DNA from 2 places in the Stenotrophomonas sp. TWI1149 genome. Region 2 is predicted to be linked to the other one. Evidence: predicted binding sites of a transcription regulator. Region 2 holds the regulator's gene; the other holds the start of a gene.
What was found. The regulator HrcA, encoded in region 2, represses chaperone genes, less so after heat shock. The targets are predictions, from matches to a motif close to TTNGCACTCNNNNNNNNNGAGTGCNAA.
Positions count from the first base shown of each region.

Region 1: ABE424_RS09815 (co-chaperone GroES) is a predicted target of HrcA. The motif match lies at 1,809-1,835, and genes of this name have one in related genera.

Region 1 covers NZ_JBDJLB010000007.1:88,586-92,793, reverse strand. The annotation lists gene ABE424_RS09820 (endonuclease) at 1-1,589, opposite strand, end outside; gene ABE424_RS09815 (co-chaperone GroES) at 1,883-2,170, shown strand; gene groL (chaperonin GroEL) at 2,270-3,919, shown strand; gene ABE424_RS09805 (pepsin/retropepsin-like aspartic protease family protein) at 4,026-4,208, opposite strand, start outside.
Region 2 covers NZ_JBDJLB010000002.1:318,390-322,597, forward strand. The annotation lists gene recN (DNA repair protein RecN) at 1-1,316, opposite strand, end outside; gene hrcA (heat-inducible transcriptional repressor HrcA) at 1,442-2,509, shown strand; gene grpE (nucleotide exchange factor GrpE) at 2,592-3,107, shown strand; gene dnaK (molecular chaperone DnaK) at 3,282-4,208, shown strand, end outside.

The DNA.
Region 1 (4,208 bases), on a different contig from region 2:
GAGGCCGAGGTCTTGACGATCCGGCTGCGGTCGTCGGTCAGCTCCAGGTCCGGCTCGGACTGCCCGGTTTTGGCATCTTTACCGCCTTCATAACGGATCGCCATGTACATCACCGCACGCGCCATATCGCCCTTGCGGTGGCCCCACACTTCGAACGAGCCGCCATTGCCATCCGGCGTGCGCACCCAGTTGGACGTGCCGGGGTAGCCGCCGCTGCCGCCGCCGAACCCGTTGTTGGCTTCGGTCGCGCGTTCCCCGCAGTTGCTGTCGCATTTGGCAAAGGGCTTGTTGCCGCGGTCCGCATTCCACTGCGCATCGGTCAGATACAGCATGTGGGTGTCGGTATAGGGCGCGTAGGGCAGGCCCTTGTCGCCGGTGGTGCTGGCAAAGCCCAGCGAGTTCGGCCAGGTGTGCTCGCGGTTGTAGGTCAGCCCGCTGCCGGTGCCCGCACGGCCGCTGACCTTGGTGTAGCTGCGGTTGCGGTAGGCATCGAGGATGTTGCCGCTGTTGTTGGGATCTTCGTCGGCGATCTCCAGGATGGTCCAGGTGCTGGTGCCCGAGCCGCTGTATGGATAGGCGGTGTGGCCCTTGATGGTTTCGTGCAGCGAGCAGCGCAGCTGGCTGGGGGTGGAGGTGTTGACCCTGCCGTAGTACTCCCCGGGCGTGCCGGGATTGCCCGGATCGGGCGTGGTGGCGGTGGCCACGGTGAAGGCGATGCGCGTATCGGCGGCCGGGCGCGCGCCCTGGGCATCCTTCACGCGGGTGGCGCGGATGTCGAAGCGGCAGGCTTCACCCGCCACCAGCGCCGTGTTGGTGGCCAGGGTGAAGCGGGTGCCGGTGGTCGGGTGGCTCAGCGCCACGGTGCCGGACTGGCCGCAGCTCAGCGCGAAGGCGCCGCTGGACAGCGTGACCGGCTCACTGAAGGTGACGCTGAGGTCGGCGGCGGCGGGGAAGGTGCTGGCGCCCTGCTCGGGGGTGGTGGCGGTGACCGAGGGCGCCGTGTTCGGGCCGGTCGGGCCGCCGCCGCTGAAGGTCTGCCCGTGGTTGCAGCCGCCGAAGGTCTGCGCGGCCGAGGCGGTCCAGGTGAAATGCGCGTACTGGCTGCCGGCACCGGTCAGCTGCAGGGAGGTCCCCGGCGCGGTGCCGTTGGTCTCGCTGACCGGGATGTTCTGGCTGGTCAGGCCTGCGGCAGGCCCCCCGGCGGCGGTGATGGTGCCCTCGTAGCTGAGGAACTGGACCACCCTGCCACTGGCATCGACCAGGGCGATGCCGTCGTTGGGACCGTTCTGGATGCCGTTGGTCGGGTAGCTGACCGTGGCCAGCCGCGCGCTGCCGCAGCTGGCGGTGCCGGCCGGGACTGCGTTCTCGGCGTAGACCGCGGCGGCCGCAGGGTTGCTGCCGTTGTAGAGGTAGAGCCGGTAGCCGGACAGGTCTTCACCGGCCGTGGCGACCACCTCGATCGCCTCGCCGACGTCCCCGGCGGGGGTGCTGTCGTCGTAATGCAGTTCATTGATGAATACATCGGCCCGGGCCGGGCTGGTGGCCAGCGCCAGCAGGCAGGCCAGGGATAGCGGCGTCAGCAACCTCATCTACGGCTCCTTGTGATTGGTCAGTGCCGCTCGAATCTACGCAATCCAGATGACACATCGATTGGACTGTCGTGTTCGACCTTTCGCATTGAGAACTGCGTCAAACATTCACATCCAGGGGTGGTCCGGCAAAAAAATCCGACCGGCTGCCCTTGAAAGGGGAGGGGCCAGCACCATCTCTGCTCTGTCCCGCACCGTCGGGTTTTTTCGTGAGCGTGGCTGGCAGTCGCCCTGTGCGAGTGCTAACATCGCCAGACTTTCCTAGACCAATCAACAACTTAAAAGGGTCTCACATGAGCATCAAGCCGCTTCATGACCGCGTCGTAGTCAAGCCGATCGAAGCCGACGAAATCTCGTCCGGCGGCATCGTGATTCCGGATTCCGCCAAGGAAAAGTCGACCAAGGGTGAAGTCGTGGCCGTCGGCCCGGGCAAGCCCCTGGACAACGGCAGCGTGCGCGCGCCGTCGCTGAAGGTCGGTGACAAGGTCATCTACGGTCAGTACGCCGGCAGCAGCTACAAGTCCGAAGGCGTCGAGTTCAAGGTCCTGCGCGAAGACGACATCCTCGCCATCGTCGGCTGAGTGGGCGTCGCCGGGCCTGGCCTGGCGCTGCCGGATGTTGCTTCGTTCCGTCATTCATGACGCCGGGCATGGCCCGGCTCTACATAAAAGGTAATCGCAATGGCTGCCAAAGATATTCGTTTCGGTGAAGATGCCCGCGCCCGCATGGTGCGCGGCGTCAACGTTCTCGCCAATGCCGTCAAGGCCACCCTGGGCCCCAAAGGCCGCAACGTCGTGCTCGAAAAGAGCTTCGGCGCGCCGACCATCACCAAGGACGGCGTCTCCGTCGCCAAGGAAATCGAACTGGCTGACAAGTTCGAGAACATGGGCGCGCAGATGGTGAAGGAAGTCGCGTCGCGCACCAACGATGACGCCGGCGACGGCACCACCACCGCCACCGTGCTGGCCCAGGCCCTGATCCGCGAAGGCGCCAAGGCCGTCGCGGCCGGCATGAACCCGATGGACCTCAAGCGCGGTATCGACAAGGCCGTGATCGCCGCCGTCGCCGAGCTGAAGAACATCTCCAAGCCGACCGCTGACGACAAGGCGATCGCCCAGGTCGGCACGATCTCGGCCAACTCGGACGAGTCGATCGGCAACATCATCGCCGAAGCGATGCGCCGCGTGACCAAGGAAGGCGTCATCACCGTTGAAGAAGGCTCGGGCCTGGACAACGAGCTGGACGTCGTCGAAGGCATGCAGTTCGACCGTGGCTACCTGTCCCCGTACTTCATCAACAACCAGCAGTCGCAGACCGCTGACCTGGACGATCCGTACGTGCTGCTGCACGACAAGAAGATCTCCAACGTGCGCGACCTGCTGCCCGTGCTGGAAGGCGTCGCCAAGGCCGGCAAGCCGCTGCTGATCATCGCCGAAGACATCGAAGGCGAAGCGCTGGCGACCCTGGTGGTCAACACCATCCGTGGCATCGTGAAGGTCGTGGCCGTCAAGGCTCCGGGCTTCGGCGATCGTCGCAAGGCGATGCTGGAAGACATGGCCGTGCTGACCGGCGGCACCGTGATTTCCGAGGAAATCGGTCTGTCGCTGGAAAAGGCGACGATCAAGGACCTGGGCCGCGCCAAGAAGGTGCAGGTCTCCAAGGAAAACACCACGATCATCGATGGCGCCGGCGAGAAGGCCAACATCGAAGCGCGTGTCACCCAGATCAAGACCCAGATCGAAGACACCTCGTCGGATTACGACCGCGAGAAGCTGCAGGAACGCGTGGCCAAGCTGGCCGGCGGCGTTGCCGTGATCAAGGTCGGCGCCTCGACCGAAATCGAAATGAAGGAAAAGAAGGATCGCGTCGACGACGCCCTGCACGCTACCCGTGCAGCCGTTGAAGAAGGCGTGGTCCCGGGCGGCGGCGTTGCGCTGGTCCGTGCGGTCACCGCGCTGAGCGGCCTGAAGGGTGCCAACGAAGACCAGAACCACGGCATCCAGATCGCCCTGCGCGCGATGGAAGCCCCGCTGCGCGAAATCGTGGCCAACGCTGGCGAAGAGCCGTCCGTGATCGTCAACAAGGTCAAGGAAGGCACCGGCAGCTTCGGCTACAACGCGGCCACCGGCGAATTCGGCGACATGCTGGAATTCGGCATCCTGGACCCGACCAAGGTCACCCGTTCGGCGCTGCAGAACGCTGCCTCGATCGCTGGCCTGATGATCACCACCGAAGCCATGGTTGCCGACGCCCCGAAGAAGGATGACGGCGCTGGCGCAGCTGGCGGCGGCATGGGCGGCATGGGTGGCATGGGCGGCATGGACTTCTAAGTCCACCGCGCGGCAGCGGCCGATCCTCCGGGGCCGGCACGCTGCCAGCACCGTTGCTTACAGGAAAACCCCGCCGATCGGCGGGGTTTTTTCATGCGCGCGTTCCTCAGGGGGCAGCGCCGCGCAGGCAGACCCATTGCGCGCCACTGCCAACCTGCACCTGCGTATCGGCCATGGCATCGGCCCCCAGGATCAATGCCGGCCGTTCCTTCAATCCCAGCGAGGCGAACACCGGCAGTTCGCTGATCCGCACCTCCAGCGCGTGGTGCTGCCAACGGCCCATGCGCAG
Region 2 (4,208 bases):
ATCCGGGACAGCTCACCGCCCGAAGCCACCTTGCGCAGGGCACGCGGTGGCTGGCCGGCGTTGGCGGCGACCAGGAACTCGACCCGCTCGGCGCCGTTCGGGTCCGGCTTGGCCACGGTCTGCGGCTCGATATCGATCAGGAACTGACCACCGCCCATGCCCAGCTCGCCGATCAGGGTGGTGGTGGTGTCCGACAGGGCCTTGGCAGCCTTCCGGCGGCTGGCGCTGAGCACCTCGGCCACGGTCTTCCACTGCCCGGCGGCGCGGTCGATCTCACCGGCCAGGGCCTGCAGGCGCTCATCGGCGCCGCGCAGCTGCTCGACTTCGGCCTCCATCGCGTCGCGGTGCTCGCCCAGCGCTTCCATCGGCACGCGGTGCTTGCGGGCGAGGTCGTGCAGGCGGCCCAGGCGGCGCTCGATGTCCTCGAACTGCTCGGGGTCGGCATCCAGGTCGTCGTGGACCCGATCGAGCAGGGACAGCGCTTCGTCCAGCTGGATGGCGGCGCTGTCGAGCAGGGCGTCGACCTCGCCGAGACGGCTGTCGTGTTCGGCCACGCGGGTCAGATCGTGACGGGTCTGCTGCAGCAGCTGCAGCACCGAGACTTCGTCGTCGCCGTTGAGGCGGCTGACGGCCACGTCGCAGGCGCTGATCAGCGCGCTGGCATGGGCCTGGCGGCGGTGGCTGCTGCCCAGGGTGGCAATCGAGGCCGGGTCGAGGTCTTCGCGCTTGAGCTCGCCGAGCTGGTGCTCGAGGTAGCCGATCCGGTCGCTCACGTCGCCCTGGCGCGACAAGGCCTCGGCTTCATCGACCAGCGCCTGCCAGCGTGCCGCGGTCTGGCGGACCTGGGCGCGCTCGGCGTCGTTGCGGGCGAAGGCATCCAGCAGCGAGAGCTGCGAGGGGCGCGAGAGCAGGGCCTGCTGTTCGTGCTGGCCGTGGATTTCCACCAGCATGCCGGCCAGCTCGGTCAGCTGGGAGAGCGTCACCGGGCGGCCATTGATGAAGGCGCGCGAGCCACCGTCGGCGCGGATCACGCGTCGCAGCTGGCACTGTTCTTCGTCGTCGAGCTCGTTGTCGCGCAGCCATTGGCGCGCCGGGGCGTCGGCCAGCGGCGCGAATTCGGCCGAGAGCTCGGCGCGCGCGGCACCGTGGCGGACCACGCCGCTGTCGGCGCGCAGCCCGGACAAAAAGCCCAGCGCGTCCACCATCAGCGACTTGCCCGCGCCGGTTTCACCCGAGACCACGGTCATGCCGGCGCCGAATTCCAGCTCGGTGGCGCGGACGACCGCGAAATCCTTGATCGATAGATGTCTAAGCATGGTCTACGTTGTACACGAGGGGTGTCTCCAAGCCGCGCACGCTAGCATGGGCCGGGGGCGTCTCCAATGACTTGCCAACGCCCCGTGCAGCCATTATCTAAGTGGGCGTCTCACAGGCTGATTCCATGCATCCTTCCGCGTCACATCTCGCGCCACGCGCCCGCCATCTGCTGCGGACGCTGATCGCCCGCCACATCCAGGATGGCGAGCCGGTCGGCTCGCAGACGCTTGCCCGGCATGCCGGCCTGGACGTCAGCCCGGCCACGATCCGCAACATCCTGGGCGACCTGGAAGACCTGGGCCTGCTCAGCTCGCCGCATACCTCCGCCGGCCGGGTGCCGACCGCGCACGGCTACCGGGTGTTCGTGGACAGCCTGGTCAAGATGCAGCCGCCGGGCGAGGGCGAGCTCAGCCGCCTGCGTACCGAGCTGGCCACCGGCACCGGCACCCAGGCCCTGCTCGGCAGTGCCTCGGAGCTGCTGTCGGCGATGAGTCACTTCGTCGGGGTGGTCAGTGCCCCACGCCGGGAGCAGTTCGCGTTCCGGCATATCGATTTCGTGGCGCTGGACGCGCGCCGGGTGCTGGCGATCCTGGTGTTCGCCGACAACGAAGTGCAGAACCGGGTGATCGAGCCGCGGCGCAGCTTCGACCCGGGCGAGCTGGAGCAGGTCGCCAACTATCTCAATGCGAACTGCGCCGGGCGGCCGCTGGCCGAGATCCGGGCCCGGCTGCTGCTGGAGCTGCGCGATGCGCAGTCGGAGATGGAGCAGCTGCTGGCGCACAGCATCGAGCTGGCCGAACAGGCGATGGTGCCGCCGGCCGATGACATGGTGCTGGCCGGGCAGACCCGGCTGATGGGCGTGCAGGACCTCTCCGACCTGGAGCGGCTGCGCGAGCTGTTCGACGTGTTCGCCAGCAAGCGCGAGATCCTGCAACTGCTCGAGCGCACCATCCAGGCCCCGGGCGTGCGCATTTTCATCGGCGAAGAGACCGGGGTGATGCCGCTGGAGAGCGTCTCGCTGGTCACCGCCCCGTACTCGGCCGATGGCCAGGTGCTGGGCGTGCTGGGGGTGATCGGCCCGAAGCGGATGGCCTACGACCGCATGATCCCACTGGTGGAAGCCACCGCCCAGGTACTGGGGGCCGCGCTGGGCTCGCCCGGCGGCGGCGGATTGTCCCGCGATCGCGCATAAAGCGGCCCTGGACTCTTGAATCCCGTAGCCGCGCCCACATAGGGGTGGGTGGAGGCGGAGAGTCACCGCCAAGGATCCGGAAATGAACCAAGATCAGTCAGATATCGCATCCCAGAATCCCGCCGGCGAGCCGGCCGCTGAGCCGTCCCTGCAGCAGCAGCTGGACAGCCTGCACAACGAGCTTGCCCTGCTGCGCTCGGAGTCGCTGCGCGAACGCGCCGACCTGGACAACCAGCGCAAGCGCGTCGCCCGCGACGTGGAACAGGCGCGCCGCTTCGCCAATGAAAAACTGCTCGGCGAGCTGCTGCCGGTGTTCGACAGCCTCGATGCCGGCCTCAATGCCGCCGGCAGCGAACCGAGCCCGCTGCGCGAAGGTCTCGAACTGACCTACAAGCAGCTGCTCAAGGTCGCCGCCGACAATGGCCTGACCCTGCTCGACCCGACCGGCCAGACCTTCAACCCGGACCACCACCAGGCGATCAGCCAGGTCGACGCGCCCGGCGCGGCGCCCGGCAGCGTGGTCCAGGTGTTCCAGAAGGGCTACCTGCTCAACGACCGCCTGCTGCGTCCGGCGCTGGTCGTGGTGGCCCGCGACTGACCCGCATCCCGGTCTGCCGGGCCTGTCCCGGCGGCTCGACCGGACGCTGAACGCGTTGGGTCGTCATCGAACACTGTGTTTGATGGACGGCTTGAAAGTGTCCGCAGCGTCCCACACATCCCATTCATAACCCGGCAGCTGCCGGATGTACCCAGAACTTCAGGAGTCTCCCTCATGGGCAAGATCATTGGTATCGACCTCGGCACCACCAACTCGTGTGTGGCGATCATGGACGGCGGCAAGGCCCGCGTCATCGAAAACGCGGAAGGCGATCGCACCACGCCCTCCATCGTCGCCTACACCAAGGACGGCGAAGTCCTGGTCGGCGCCTCGGCCAAGCGCCAGGCCGTGACCAACCCCAAGAACACCTTCTACGCCGTCAAGCGCCTGATCGGCCGCAAGTTCACCGACGCTGAAGTCCAGAAGGACATCGCGCACGTGCCCTACGGCATCCTGGCCCATGACAACGGCGACGCCTGGGTCCAGACCAGCGACGGCAAGAAGATGGCCCCGCAGGAAATCTCCGCCCGCGTGCTGGAGAAGATGAAGAAGACCGCCGAAGCGTTCCTGGGTGAGACCGTCACCGAGGCCGTGATCACCGTGCCGGCCTACTTCAACGACAGCCAGCGCCAGGCCACCAAGGACGCCGGCCGCATCGCAGGCCTGGAAGTCAAGCGCATCATCAACGAGCCGACCGCGGCTGCCCTGGCCTATGGCCTGGACAAGGGCGACGGCCGTGACCGCAAGATCGTTGTGTACGATCTGGGCGGCGGCACCTTCGACGTGTCGATCATCGAGATCGCCAACGTCGACGGCGAGAAGCAGTTCGAAGTGCTGGCCACCAACGGCGACACCTTCCTGGGCGGCGAAGACTTCGACAACCGCGTCATCGAGTACCTCGTCGACGAGTTCAACAAGGACCAGGGCATCGACCTGCGCAAGGATCCGCTCGCCCTGCAGCGCCTGAAGGACGCCGCCGAGCGCGCCAAGATCGAGCTGTCCACCAGCCAGCAGACCGAAGTGAACCTGCCGTACGTCACCGCTGACGCGTCGGGCCCGAAGCACCTGAACATCAAGCTGACCCGCGCCAAGCTGGAAGCG